3 regions of the Glutamicibacter sp. X7 genome follow, and region 1 is predicted to be linked to each of the others. Evidence: riboswitches for the same ligand, from Rfam matches in the RefSeq annotation. Region 1 holds a riboswitch; each other region holds the start of a gene.
What was found. Region 1 has a riboswitch for S-adenosylmethionine ahead of ACYU0X_RS01625 (acyl-CoA dehydrogenase family protein). Riboswitches for the same ligand answer to the same signal wherever they lie in the genome.
Positions count from the first base shown of each region.

Region 2: another riboswitch for S-adenosylmethionine. It lies ahead of ACYU0X_RS03190 (hypothetical protein); the one in region 1 lies ahead of ACYU0X_RS01625 (acyl-CoA dehydrogenase family protein).
Region 3: another riboswitch for S-adenosylmethionine. It lies ahead of ACYU0X_RS14630 (OsmC family protein); the one in region 1 lies ahead of ACYU0X_RS01625 (acyl-CoA dehydrogenase family protein).

Region 1 covers NZ_CM142678.1:308,486-312,915, forward strand. The annotation lists gene ACYU0X_RS01620 (ABC transporter ATP-binding protein) at 238-1,047, opposite strand; SAM riboswitch class I at 1,053-1,154, opposite strand; SAM riboswitch class I at 1,420-1,511, shown strand; gene ACYU0X_RS01625 (acyl-CoA dehydrogenase family protein) at 1,530-2,870, shown strand; gene ACYU0X_RS01630 (substrate-binding domain-containing protein) at 3,057-4,127, opposite strand; gene mmsB (multiple monosaccharide ABC transporter permease) at 4,176-4,430, opposite strand, start outside.
Region 2 covers NZ_CM142678.1:623,032-627,461, forward strand. The annotation lists gene ACYU0X_RS03175 (LOG family protein) at 1-189, shown strand, start outside; gene ACYU0X_RS03180 (5'-nucleotidase, lipoprotein e(P4) family) at 298-1,095, shown strand; gene ACYU0X_RS03185 (VIT1/CCC1 transporter family protein) at 1,098-2,204, opposite strand; gene ACYU0X_RS03190 (hypothetical protein) at 2,260-2,526, opposite strand; SAM riboswitch class IV at 2,542-2,652, opposite strand; gene ACYU0X_RS03195 (DinB family protein) at 2,697-3,221, opposite strand; gene ACYU0X_RS03200 (sodium:solute symporter family protein) at 3,311-4,430, opposite strand, start outside.
Region 3 covers NZ_CM142678.1:3,066,708-3,071,137, forward strand. The annotation lists gene ACYU0X_RS14620 (Gfo/Idh/MocA family oxidoreductase) at 1-510, shown strand, start outside; gene ACYU0X_RS14625 (NAD(P)/FAD-dependent oxidoreductase) at 565-1,740, shown strand; SAM riboswitch class IV at 2,007-2,128, shown strand; gene ACYU0X_RS14630 (OsmC family protein) at 2,162-2,698, shown strand; gene ACYU0X_RS14635 (SNF2-related protein) at 2,764-4,430, opposite strand, start outside.

The sequences.
Region 1 (4,430 bases):
GTAACCTGCCGTGCCTTGGTTTCACCGGGAGATCCTTCAGGTTGGGCCCGGTAGTGGTGAACGTAGTATTCCCCTGTGTTCCGGAGGGCACCAGTTCACCGTGGGCGGCAACCAGAAGACGCCAGTCTCGCGACAGCGCAGGTCCACGGGGGAGTGCGAGAACTAGGTGGCTCGCTGGTTGATCGGAGCAAGGCGCATGCACCGGTGTGGCCTGCCGCAGGGGCGATGTGCGCTGTATTAGTCGGTGTGGTTATCGACGCTGAGCAAATCCTGCAACATGTTGCGGTGCGCGCCGAAGTCGCCGTCGCGGCGCTGGTGCCCGGCCGCGGTGTCTAGGCGCAGATCCCGGATGACGCCGGCCGGAATGCCCGGTGCCTCGCGGCCCAGTACGATCACTCGGTCCGCTAACTGCAGGGCCTCGTCGACATCGTGGGTCACGAGCAACACTGTGGTGGGAATGGCCGCGTGAACCGCGCGCAACAGCTCCTGCAATTCGAGTCGAGTCAGCGCATCCAGAGCCCCGAAGGGTTCATCAAGGAGCAGCACGCCGGGGCGGCGGGCTAGGGCGCGAGCCAGCGAGACGCGTTGCGCAAGGCCGTCTGAGATTTCCTGCGGGTGCACGTCGGCTACCTGTGCCAGGCCGGTAATCTCGAGCAGTTCATCGATCAGGGTGGTGCCCTCGTTCTGGTCCAAACCCAGTGGCAGGCCGAGCTCGATATTTTCGCGAATCGAACGCCACGGCAGCAGTCTTGGTTCTTGGAAGGCGACCGAGCAGCGCTCGTCAATCCCGGCCACCGGCAAGTCGCCGATGAGCACCTGCCCGGAGCTTGGCGTATCTAGCCCGCTAGCTGCGCGCAACAAGGTGGATTTTCCGCATCCGCTTGGGCCCAGAATGGCCACCAGTTCACCGGCGGCGATCTCGAGGTTAAAGTCCTGCAGTACTCGGCGGGTTTCGCTGCGTGTGCTAAAGGTGCGTGCAAGCCGGCGGAAGCTCAGCGGCAGGGCAGTATTGGTTGAGGTGTGCGCGGGTGCGTAGGCAAGTGCCATGATCATCTCCATCGGTTCTGGCGGTAGCACCGTCCGCGACCAGTTCATGGGCGTGGTGGTTGCTGCGGCGTCGTCGAGCCAGATCTCTCGGCCGCTCGGGATGGTTCCGCAACAATCGAACCGCGTCGAATGAACCGAGGGCAAACCTTTCGTAACATGACGAATCTTCGAAAGATGGTGGCCGGACGCGAGAAATTCTGATTCTTCTTTTGATAAGTGTGGATTCGTTGATGAACTTGAAGGATCGACGAAGCGCCTTTCGTGGCCACCGGCCTACATCTCCTGAAGTATGACTGGCGTCACTACTACGGCTCGTTACTTTGTGACGCCCGGCTTGGGACGTGAAAGGACGTAACGCTACAAATGATTACGAACCCATCCAGAGCGGCCGAGAGATCTGGCTCGACGACGCCGCAGCAACCACCCGCGTGACGGGCCGGTGCTACCGCCAGATCCGATGGAAAGAAATGAGGATTTTTCCAGTGTCTTTCGACAACGCCAACATGGACTTCAACGCATTGAGTGACCCCGCCGGGGCTTCGGCCCGTAATCTAGATGACCACGTAGAGCCGGTGGCCGTGCGCCAACTGTTAAAGGTCACTCCCGGGCCGTGCGCGGATGAGCAGTACGAACGCCTGGCTGCGATTTTTCGTCCGGTGTTCGCGCAAATCGCTGACGGAACCAATGAACGCGAGCAGCTTCGTCAGCTTCCCTTTGAACAGGTCGGCTGGCTCAATCGCGAGCGTTTTGGGGCGTTGCGGTTACCGGTCGAAGCCGGTGGCCACGGGGCACGGCTTTCGGATGTATTTCGCTTGTTGATCGAGTTGGCTGAGGCGGATTCCCACATTGCTCAACTGTGGCGGGCGCATATTGCCTTCACCGAGCATGTGCTCCGGCTTGAGGACGAGGCACTGCGTAAAAAGTGGATCGCGCGCATTGCGTCCGGACATATCGTCGGTAACGCCTACACCGAAAAGGGCGGCAATCCGCTCGGGACACTGAATACGGCCGTCAGTGAGGTCAATGGCCGCTGGGTCGTTAACGGCGAAAAGTACTATTGCACCGGCACCATTTTCGCGGATTGGACCACCGTCGCGGTCAGCCACCCGCAGCGCCCGGGGCGTCACATTGCCGTGGTTTCCACCCAGCACAGCGGCGTTAAAATCATCGATGACTGGGACGGGTTCGGCCAGCAACTGACCGGCACCGGCACCACCGAATTCAGCAATGTCCCGGTAGATAGCTTCATGCCCGAAGACCCCATCGATCCGGAAGCCGCGATCTTCCAGCTCGTGCTGCTTGCGGTCCAGGCAGGTATCGGCCGGTCGGCGCTGAACGACATGCGCCTGGCGGTTCAGTCGCGTACCCGCAGCTTCTCCACCGGCACCGGCGTGCCGGTGCATCAGGAACCACAGGTATTGCAATTGGTCGGGGAGGTCTCCGGTGCGGTGTTCGCCAGCGATGCGGTGGTGATGGGGGCCGTTTTGGAGGTTGAAGCCGCGCTGGCCGACAGCAACCTCAATGACCACGAGCGTTTCGCCGTGTGTGAGCTGGCCGCCAACCGCGCGCAGAGCGTAGTGCAGCCCATGGTTATCGCTGCCACCAATAAGCTTTTCGACGGGCTGGGGGCTTCGGCCACCCGAGCGTCCTTTAACTTCGACCGGCACTGGCGCAATGCGCGCACCATCGCCACCCACAATCCTGCGGTCTACAAGTCACGTATCGTTGGCGACTACGAAATCAACGGTGTGCAACCCAAGCGCCTGTCGGTAACCGGCGAGGTGACCTCAACGTCTCATACCAACACCACTGGCGGATTCTAGAGGCGGCTGGCTTCCCATGCGCCGGAACTGACGCGGAACTCTGACCAAACTCGTCGCGATGAACTGTCCCGTGCCTCGGCCCGGGACAGCGATCGATGACACGCTCGATCATCCCCGTGGACACAAAGAGCGCTGGCCCCAGACAGAAGTCTGGGGCCAGCGACTTTTTGAAGCTACGTGCTGCCGTTACTTGCCTTCGGTAATCGGGCCAAGCACCGGATCGTCGGCGTATGCCTCGGTGACGTTCTCCTTGGTTACGATCTGCGGATCCAGCAGATTCGCCGGAACGGTCTTCGAGCCGTTATCGAAGGACTCTGCATCGGTGACCTTTGGCTCTTCACCAGCCTGTAGTGCCTTGACCATATCGATCGCCTCGGCCACCAGGTTGCGGGTGTCCTTGTTGATCGTGGAGTACTGCTCCCCGGCCATGATCGACTTCACCGATTCGACCTCGGAGTCCTGACCGGTGACCACCGGAAGATCCTTACCGGCAGCCTTGACCGAGGTCAGCACGGCGCGGGCCAGGGTGTCATTCGGGGAGAGCACACCATCGAGGTCTTCCTTGCCGTAGTTACCGGTCAAGATGGTGTCCATGCGCTTCTGCGCATTTTCGGACTTCCAGCCCTGGGTTACGGCCTGCTCGAAGGACTTCTGCCCGGAGAGTACCTTCAGGGTTCCGTCGTCGATCTTCGGCTTCAGCACGCTCATGGCTCCGTTGAAGAAGTCATCGGCGTTGGCATCATCCGGGGAACCGGCGAAGAGCTCGATGTTGTAGGGAGCCTTGCCCTTCTTCTCGAGCCCCTCGAGCAGTGCCTTGCCCTGCAGCTCGCCGACCTGGAAGTTATCGTAGGCCACGTAGTAGTCCACGTTCTCCGTGTTGGTCACCAGACGGTCGTAGGCGATCACGGTCGCCCCGGCTTCCTTGGCGGCGGCCAACTGGGTGCCCAGCTGCGAGCCGTCGATGGCGCCGACGATGATGACCTTGGCGCCGTTGGTGACCATGGCGCTGATCTGATTCTGCTGTTCGGCGACGCCGCCGTTGGCGAACTGCACGATCGGCTCGAAGCCGGCATCCTTGAGTCCGTCGTTGAACAGTTTCTCGGCCAGCACCCAGTTTTCACTGGTCTTCTGCGGCAGGGCCACGCCGATGGCCGAACCCTCTTCGAAGCCGCTGGCTTCGGATCCGGTGTCGGTCTGACGGCCACAGCCGGTCAGGGCCAGAGCCGCGATGGCCGCGGTGGCAGCAAGCTTTCGCATGGTGAACTTCATTGTTTTCACTTTCTCTCAGGTGGGTGACGAACTGAACTAGACGGAAATTTTTTCCGGGGTTGGGGGTGCTGGGGTGGAAGGCTTATTGAAGGAACGCATGAGCAGGCCGGTGATCGAAGGCTTGCCCTGGGTCTTGTTGTAGACATCGAAGGCCACGGCGGCCAGCAGCACCAGACCCTTGATGATCTGGGTGGCATCCGCACCCACACCGAGCAGCTGCAGACCGTTATTCAAGACGGCCATCACCAGACCACCGATGATCGACCCCATGACCGTACCGACACCGCCGGA
Region 2 (4,430 bases), 310 kb from region 1:
CCGATCGTCTTGGTCGGCGTCGAACATTGGACGAAAACCCTGCCGGTGTACCCCCTGCTCAAAGCGCTGTCCGCCGGTAAAGCAATGCGCTTCCGGATTGCCCTGGTGGACTCGGGGGCCGCGGCCGTGGAGTTCCTGCAGTCGGTCCAACCGCTACGCCGTCGTACCCGTGCGACGCTGCAAAGCTAGCGCGTGTACACATCACGGAACGCCCTGTGACGTGGGCAACTATCTTTGCTAGCGTAGGCGCGGTCAGGCCGGTCGGAGTACCGGTTCGTACCGCATGGAGGAAACGATATGAAGAAGATGATTGCTGTGGCAGCCACCCTCGCCATTGGTGGTTTGGGCGGGTACGCGCTAGCCAGCGGTGAGCCGGCCGCCGCGGGAGCCGAGTCTCACTGTGAGGTCGCGGAATATGCCATGGGGTTGCGCTGGCAACAACAATCGGCCGAGGCCATGGCCTTGCAGGGACAAACCTACGCGTTGGCCACGCAGCAACTCGAAAAAGTGGTCCAACAGGCCTCCAAGGGACGAAGCGGCAAACTCCGCGAAGACCTGGCCATCATCACCGACCTCGATGAGACCGCCATCGATAACAGCGCCCTGCTAGCGCGCGATCTAGAAAACTGCCACGACTACAGCACCTGGGACACCTGGGACCATTGGGAACGCGAAGGCGATCCCACGCTCATCCACGGGGCCCTGGACTTCTTTAAACGAGCCGACGAGCTCGGGGTGCACATCTACTACATTTCCGATCGGACCGAAGCGAACCTCGACGATACGTTGGCGGACCTGCAGCGCCTGGGCCTACCGCAGGCCGTTGAAGACCAGGTGCTGTTGCTCGGGCCTCCCAAGGAGGAACGACGCGCTGCGGTAGAGAGCGAGCACCGTGTGGTCATGCAACTGGGCGACACGATGCATGACTTCGACGCTGCCTATGCCGGAAGCGATCTGGAAACCCAGCATGAACTGGTGCAGCAGCAAGCCGACAAGTTCGGCCGGGAATGGTTCGTCTTACCGAACCCAACCTACGGCAGCTGGTCCAAGGCCACGCTCGAGAGCTGGGATGTGGAGCCAAGCGAAGGCCGGTGAGGTTAGACGGCGGTGGTCCCGAAGAGCAGACCAAGGCAGTAGGTGACCGCCGCCGCCCCCAACCCGATGCCGAGCTGACGCAAGCCGCGCTTGAGCGGAGAGGCGCCGGAGAGCAGCCCCACCACGCCGCCGGTACCAAGCAGCGCCAACCCGACGAGGACCAGCGAGAGCACGACCGCGCCGGTGCCCGACAGACCGAAGATATACGGCAGGATCGGGATGACGGCGCCGGAGGCGAAAAAGGCGAAGGAGGAAGCTGCCGCGCCCGGGGCCGAGCCAAGCTCCTCGTGCTCCTTCTCAAGTTCTTCGGCGCGAGCCTCTGGATGCAAGGAGAAGGAAGGGTTGCAGTCACAGGTAAAAAGGCCCATGCGTTCGGCAACTCGGTGCTCGGCATCTTCGTCGCTCATGCCGCGCGCCTTGTAGATCAGCACAAGCTCATTTGCATCGAGGTCCAGGTTCGGGGCCGCCGCGAGAGTGACCTGTGTGGGCCGCGAGGCGGTCAGCAGCTCGCGTTGCGACCGTACCGACACATACTCACCGGCTGCCATGGACAGCGCGCCGGCCAAAAGGCCCGCGATACCCGAGAACAGCACGAAACCAGAGGCCACGCCGGTGGCCCCGACGCCCATGACGAGGGCCAAGTTGGAGACCAAACCGTCGTTGGCCCCGAAAACCGCGGCCCGGAAATTGCCCGAGAGGCGTGCCCGTCCCGCCGTGGCTAGCGCCCTGATGACTTCCTCGTGTACCTGTTCGTCCGCCGCCATCTGTGCGGTGGCGTCGGCATCCTTTTCGTAGGGGGAGCTACTTTCCGCGCGCTGAGCCAAGGCCAGCACGAAGACCGACCCGAAGTGACGTGCCAACCAGCGCAGGAACATGCGGCGGGTCGACGGACGCACATGGCGTGCATGCTCGCCGAGTTTGGTCCGCCAATAGGCCTCATGCCGTTCTTCGGCCTCCGCGAGCCCCAGCAGGATCTGCCGTTCTTGCCCTGTGCGGCGTTCGGCCAGCTCTCGATAGATGGCGCCTTCGGCGATTTCATCGGCCAAATAGCGCCGCCAACGGCGGATCTGTGCCGAGGTGGGCTGTGCTGACGAGCTGTCGCTACTCATGCGTTGTTGCTCCTGGGGCAAAGCCGGGCTGCTACGCCCGGCGAAGGCGAACTTCTCAGCTCCCCACACTAGCCAGCGAAGCGGGACTGGGGAATTTGGCAAGACTAAATACGCGCAGCCGGCCTCCGCGGGCTCCACGCGCGGCGGTGCGGATCAACAATTGCTGTGTTTCGGCGTCGAAGCGTGGCCGATCGACCGCGCGCGAGAGCGTACCTAGCAGTTCGTCGGGATTGGCTATGCCCCATTCTTCCCAGCGGCCCTGTCTCCGGAATCGGACAACATTGGCATGGGTATCGATCAAGGGAAACACGGCGTCGGCCATGGGCGATCCTTCGCGCTTAAGCTCTTGCCCGTGGCAATGGCACACGGACCGCTTCCTCATCCGAACCACCCATGAACTTGGGGTTGGTGTGTGGCCAGTCGGAGCTTGGCGCCACATCTCGTGAAGCTACACGGCCGATATTACCGTACGGCGTGGCCTACCGAATTCTGTTACGGCAGATTCGGGGCATGGGCGTACAGTCCGGCGAAGCCGTCGAGCTGTTCTCGCAAGATGTCGATATGACCGGCATGGCGGGCTGTTTCGCCGAACATGTGAGTGACGAGGCGGGCCAGATTGGTGTGCCGGTGTGTGACCCACCAGGTTACTTCGGCCGCGGTGGTGGGCTCGAGCTCGTCGCAGGCGGCTTCGGCGAAAGCGATGGCGCGGCGGTAGCTTTCGCAGACCTCGCGCAGGGTCAGCTCCTTTGGGACGGTGAATTCTGCCTGTGGGTCGTCGCTGGCCAGCACCTGACGCATGTGTTCGTCCTGCGGAGTTCTGCCCAGGCATTCGCCGAAGTAGGCGTACTCCGTTGCCGTCAAATGATGCACGATCCCGATGATGCTACTTCCGGTGGCGGTCATTTCCTGCCGGGCGTGGGCCTCCGACAGGTCGGCGCATTTCCATAACACTGCTTCTCGCGCCTCGTTGAGGTACTCTCGAACGCGCTGCGCGCCTGGATCCTGACTAAGACTCATGGTCCACAGCCTAGGAAGATCTCCAGCAAAAGAACAGGGGCCGCGAACCAAGTGGTTCGCGGCCCCCTGCCGGTCAGCGGGTGCCCCGGCTAGCTGCGGCGCACGCCTTCCTCGGTCGAGCGACCGGACAAGCGTTCGCTCCAGTGTGCGAGAACCGAGTCATCGGTCGGCTTGGTGGCCAAGGAAACGACCACGTAAACGATGGCGGAAATGGCCAGGCCGTAGTAGATCGGTTCGTTGGCGTACACGCCTGCGAAGGGCGCTTCGGCCTGAATCTCGAGGTAGATCATGGTGCCAAGGGTCACCAGTGCCCCGGCGGCCATGGAGGAGGCCGCACCGATTCCGGTGCCGCGGCGCCAGATCAGTCCGCCGAGGATCGAGACCAGTAGACCGCCGACGAGGATGTCGTAGGCAATGGTCAACGCGGCCACCACGTCGGTAAAGACGATGGCCAGCAACATGATCAGCACGCCGAGCCCCAGCACCCAGTAACGGTTGGACTTCACGTCTTCTTCCGGGTTGCTCTCGTGATCCACCTGCACCGTGCGACCGAATAGGTTGGCCACGACAGGCAACACGTCGTTGCGAGCAACGGTTGCCGAGGCAATCAGGGCGCCGGAGGCGGTGGACATCATGGCAGCCAAGGCGGCGGCCAGCACGATGCCGCCCAGACCGATGGGCAGCAGGTCGCTGGCCACGGTACCGAAGACAACGTCCGGGTTGTCCTTCGCGGTTTCGGCCAGTCCCGGTAGCGCCACACGAGCGCCCATACCCACCATCGCGCCGGCGACGCCGTAGATGATGCAGTAGATTCCGGAGGTCAGCCCACCCCATTGGGCGACCTTGTCGGTACGGGCGGTGAAGACGCGCTGCCAGATGTCCTGGCCGATCAACATGCCAAGGCCATAGACGACGAAGTAGGTGATGATGGTCTGGGTGCCAATGCCGTCCCAGGTGAAGAACTCGGCTTCGAGGCGGTCGCGAATAGCTGAAAGTCCGCCGGCCGACGACAGCGTGAAGGGCAACATCAGGGCAAAGACACCAACGGTGGTGATGAAGAACTGGACCTGATCAGCCAGGGTAATCGACCACATGCCGCCAATGGTGGAGTAAATCAGCACAATGGCGCCGCCGATGAGGATCGCCAGCCAGCGGTCCCAACCGAAAATGACGGTGAAGACCGTGGCGTAGGCGCCGGTGGAGGTAGCG
Region 3 (4,430 bases), 840 kb from region 1:
GGCGGCATCCTCTTCGATCTGGGAACCCACCTCATCGATCAGGCCATCGAGCTTTTCGGACCGGTAGATAACGTGCAAGCCAGCCTGAGACCGCTGACCGAGCACGCCACCGCCGAGGAGGACGCGCACGTGCTGCTCCGGCACAGCTCGGGCACCGAATCCCGATTGACCATGAGCAGCCTGAACGCGGCGGCCGGAGCGCGCTTCCTAGTGGCCGGTCAGCGCGGCGCCTACACCAGCTTTGGACTCGATCCACAAGAACCTCAGCTGGCCTCGGGCATGAGCCCCACGCAAGCCGAGTACGGTCAGAAACCCGAAGCCCACTGGGGCCAGCTGGTCACCGGGCAGGATACCCGTGAAGTGCGAACCCTGCCCGGAGACTACCCGCAGTTCTACCGTGCGCTGGCCTCCTGCCTGCGCCGCACGGGGCCGGTCCCGGTCGACCCCAACGACAGCCTGGCGGTCTTGCGTTTGATCGAATCCATTCATCGGGACACGGCCACCGTCTAGCCCCGCATCGTCGGGCCCACAGATTCACCCCAATTCTGAAGAAAGTACACACTCATGTCCTCATCTTCCTCTGTCAAGCACGTCGCCGTTATTGGCGGCGGTATCCTCGGCGTCTCCACCGCCATGCACTTAGCACGCGACGGTGCCAAGGTCACGCTGGTCACCTCCGGTGCTCTGGCCGACGGGGCCTCGAGCCGCTCCATTGCTTGGCTCAATTCCTCCGGTGCCCGCTCCGCCGAATACCACTACCTGCGCATGCTGGCCATGGACCGCTACCGCACCTGGAGCAACCGGCACCCGGAAAGCCGCGAGTATCTGCGCTTCAATGGAGCGCTGAAATGGGCCGCCCCGGGTGAAAGCTTCCGCGACACCTTTGCCTTCGAGCGTTCCGGTGGCTACGACTCCCGCTGGATCACCCGCGAGCAGATCAGCGACTTCGCCCCCGATGTTGACGCTGCGGCGGTTGCCGAAGAAGGCGCGATTTACAATCCCGGCGAAGGCTGGGTCAACTTGCCAGACTTCGTGCCGGCGCTGGCCGCCGAGGCGGTGGCTGAGGGAGCACAGATCATCGAGAATGCCGGGCACGCGACGGTCGCGGTCCGCGAGGGGCGCGCCGTGGGCGTCACCCTCGCCGATGGCCGCACCATCGATGCCGATGAGGTCGTCCTTGCCACCGGTGGCGAGGTCCCGGCCCAGCTCGCAGACCTCGGTATCAGCGTGCCGGATGCTACCCCGGCGGCCTTCGTCCTCTTCACGGAGCCGGTGGATCTGCAGGTGCGCACCGTGCTGAATACCCCGCGCGTCGCGGTACGTCCCACCCCCGACGGCCGCCTTGTCTTGGACGCCGACTGGTCCGAGCAAATGGTGGTTGCCGAGGAGGATGGTAGCTTCACCGTGCCGCAACGGGCGGTGCAGGGTCTCCTCGAGGAAGCCTCAAAGGTGCTGGCCGGAAACCCGGTACTGACCGCCCAGCGTATCGGGGCCGGGCTCAAGCCCATCCCGGGTGACGGTGAACCGGTCGTTGGGCCGGTACCTTCGGTCGAGGGGCTGCATACCCTCTTCACCCATTCCGGGGCCACGCTGGGCTTGATCCTCGGTGAGCTGCTGGCCGAGGAGATCGTCAGCGGAGAAGCAAGTCCGGTTTTGCGTGCTTTCCGCCTCGACCGTTTCCACGAGGGTGCCCTGGAAGGCAGCGTGGGAACCGGTGCGTGGGAACCGGTAAAGCAGTAACGAAGACGCTGCGCAAGAAGGAACCCTATCCCGGCACCGGGAGCGGTTCCCCGGTGGCTGGTTGGTCCGACGTGGCTGAACCACCCGCCGCACTAAACTCGATGCCTGGCTCACCGCCCGCGACGCGGGCTAGCTAGCATCGTCGCCGGAGCGTGCCGGCCACGTGCGAGTCGTGGCCCGGCACGCTCCGTTTGTTTGGGGCAGATGACGAATCATGAACTGGGCCCTACCCACGGCTCCTGCTACCTGCGAGCATGGAGCCACAGAATCACGAGCGTCGATCATTTGCAGCCCTGGCTGATCGACCGGCAACCCTTCTCGCGCCATGCGCGGGGTGCCCCAGGTGACGATTCGACGGTGCCGAACGTCGGCATCGTAAGCGATGGCGCCTTTGTCTGCGCCGGAAAGGGGGATCTTCCCCATGAGCAGTAACCTCTCCACCGTCGAGGACCGTGCCGCACGACTGGTAGCCGCCGGCGAGGCTTGGAGCGAACGCATCGCCGAAAACACCAATCACGCGAAGCTAACCTTTGCCGTATCGGGTGCCGGGTTCGGTGCGGTGGCCAGCAAGATCAGTGCCGGTAAGCACAGCTTCATCGTGGATGAACCGGCTGCGCTCGGCGGCGACGATGCGGCGGCCAGCCCCGTGGAGTACGCGCTGGGTGCCCTGATTTCCTGCCAGGTGGTGGTGTACCGGCTCTACGCCCAGCAGTTGGGCCTGCAGGTCGACGATGTGCAGATCACCGCCACCGGGCGCCTGGATGTCCGTGGCCTGTTCGCCGTCGATGAGGCGGTGCGCCCGGGCTTCAGCGATATCGAGATCGAGGTGACCGTTTCGGGTCCGGAAAGCGACGAGCGTTATGCCGAGCTGCAGCGCACCGTGGATCGGTACTGCCCGGTGCTCGATCTGCTGTCGAACCCGACCCCGGTGAACACCGCGCTGAATATCGCCCGGTAGAACCAATTAGATAGTCCTAGGCCGCCGTGGACGAACCCCTCCGGGGGTGTCGTCCACGGCGGTTGTCATTGAACCAGTTCGAGGAAGTCCTGCGCCGAGAGCGTGCTCGAACCGGCCGTGTCCTGCTGCTCGCCGAGCACGTCGTTGAACAGTTCGGTCTTCTTGGCCTGGAGCGATAACACCTTGGATTCAATGGTGTTCTGCGAGACCAACCGGTAGACATACACCGGCCGGTTCTGCCCGATGCGGTGGGCACGATCGATCGCCTGCGCTTCAGCGGCAGGATTCCACCAAGGGTCCAGCAATATGCAGTAGTCCGCCTCGGTGAGGTTGATGCCGAACCCGCCGGACTTGAGCGAAATGAAGAACACCGGGAATTCCCCGGCGGAAAACCCTTCCACCAGGGTTTTTCGGTTGGTGCCGGACACCGACCCGTCGAGGTACCCGTGCGCAATACCCAGCTCTTCGGCCACCGCTCGTGCTTTCGATAGAAAACCAGTGAATTGGCTGAACACCAGGATCTTGTGCCCCTCGGACACCCCATCCTCCAGCAGGTCGCGCAGCAGATCGAGTTTGGCGCTCGGCGCGTCGCCTTCGTCGACGAGCGAAGGATCCAGAGCCAGCTGACGGAGCAGGGTGAGCGATTGCAGAATCTTAAAGCGGTTGGAATCCACATCATCCTGCACCAATCCCAAGACTTCTTGCCGGACCCGTTGGAATCGGCGATCGTAGGCGCGCCGGTGTGCCGGATCGAGCTCAACCTCGAGCACCTGTTCGGTCTTCGGCGGCAGCTCGGGCACCACCTGTTCCTTGGTGCGGCGCATAATAAATGGCCGAAGTCGGCGTTTAAGCCGCTGCAGTTTCCCTGCATCCCCTTCGGTGATGGGCTTGAGGTAATTGTCCTTGAAGGCCTTCAACCCACCGAGCAGTCCCGGCGCGGCCAGTGAGGCCAGCGCCCATAATTCGGTGAGGTTATTCTCCATCGGCGTGCCGGTGACCACGAGCTTGGTCGGCACCGCCATCTGCCGGGCCTGTTTATAGCCCTTGGACACGTGGTTCTTCAGCTGCTGGGCCTCGTCCAGGATGAGCACGTCAAAGCCCAGCGCATCGAACTGCTCGAAATCCAATCGGAAAATCGCGTAGCTGGTCAGTACGAGTTGCGCCGCGCCGACGGTGTCGGCCAGTGGACGCTGTTGCTTCTTCGCGGTGCTCAGGACCGTCGCCGTGCGTAGCTCCGGGGTGAAGCGAGCCGCTTCGCTGGCCCAGTTGCCCACCACGGAGGTCGGAGCGACGACAAGGTAACGCTGCTCAGGATGCTGGATCCGTGCCCGTTCGAGGGCGGCGAGGAGCTGCACGGTTTTACCCAGCCCCATGTCATCGGCCAGGACCCCGCCGAGCTGGTGCCGTCGAAGGAAGTCGAGCCATGCGACCCCTTGGCGCTGATAGCCGCGCAGGGTCGCGGTGAAACTCTCCGGTAGCTCGACCTCGGCCAGGGTTTCGGTGTCGGAGAGTTGACGCATGGCGTGTAGCCACTCGTTTTCTTGGGCCTCGATGATCCCGAGGGCCACCAGTTCCTGCCACCAGTCCACACTGAGTTTGTGCATGCGCACGCCCTCGGGCGTGACCTTGGCCAGTTCTCCGGCCTCGGCGATCAGCGCCCGCAGCCGCTCCATTTCTTCGCCATCGATCTTGAGCACCCGGTGTCCATCGAGGTCTAGGTAGCTATCACCGC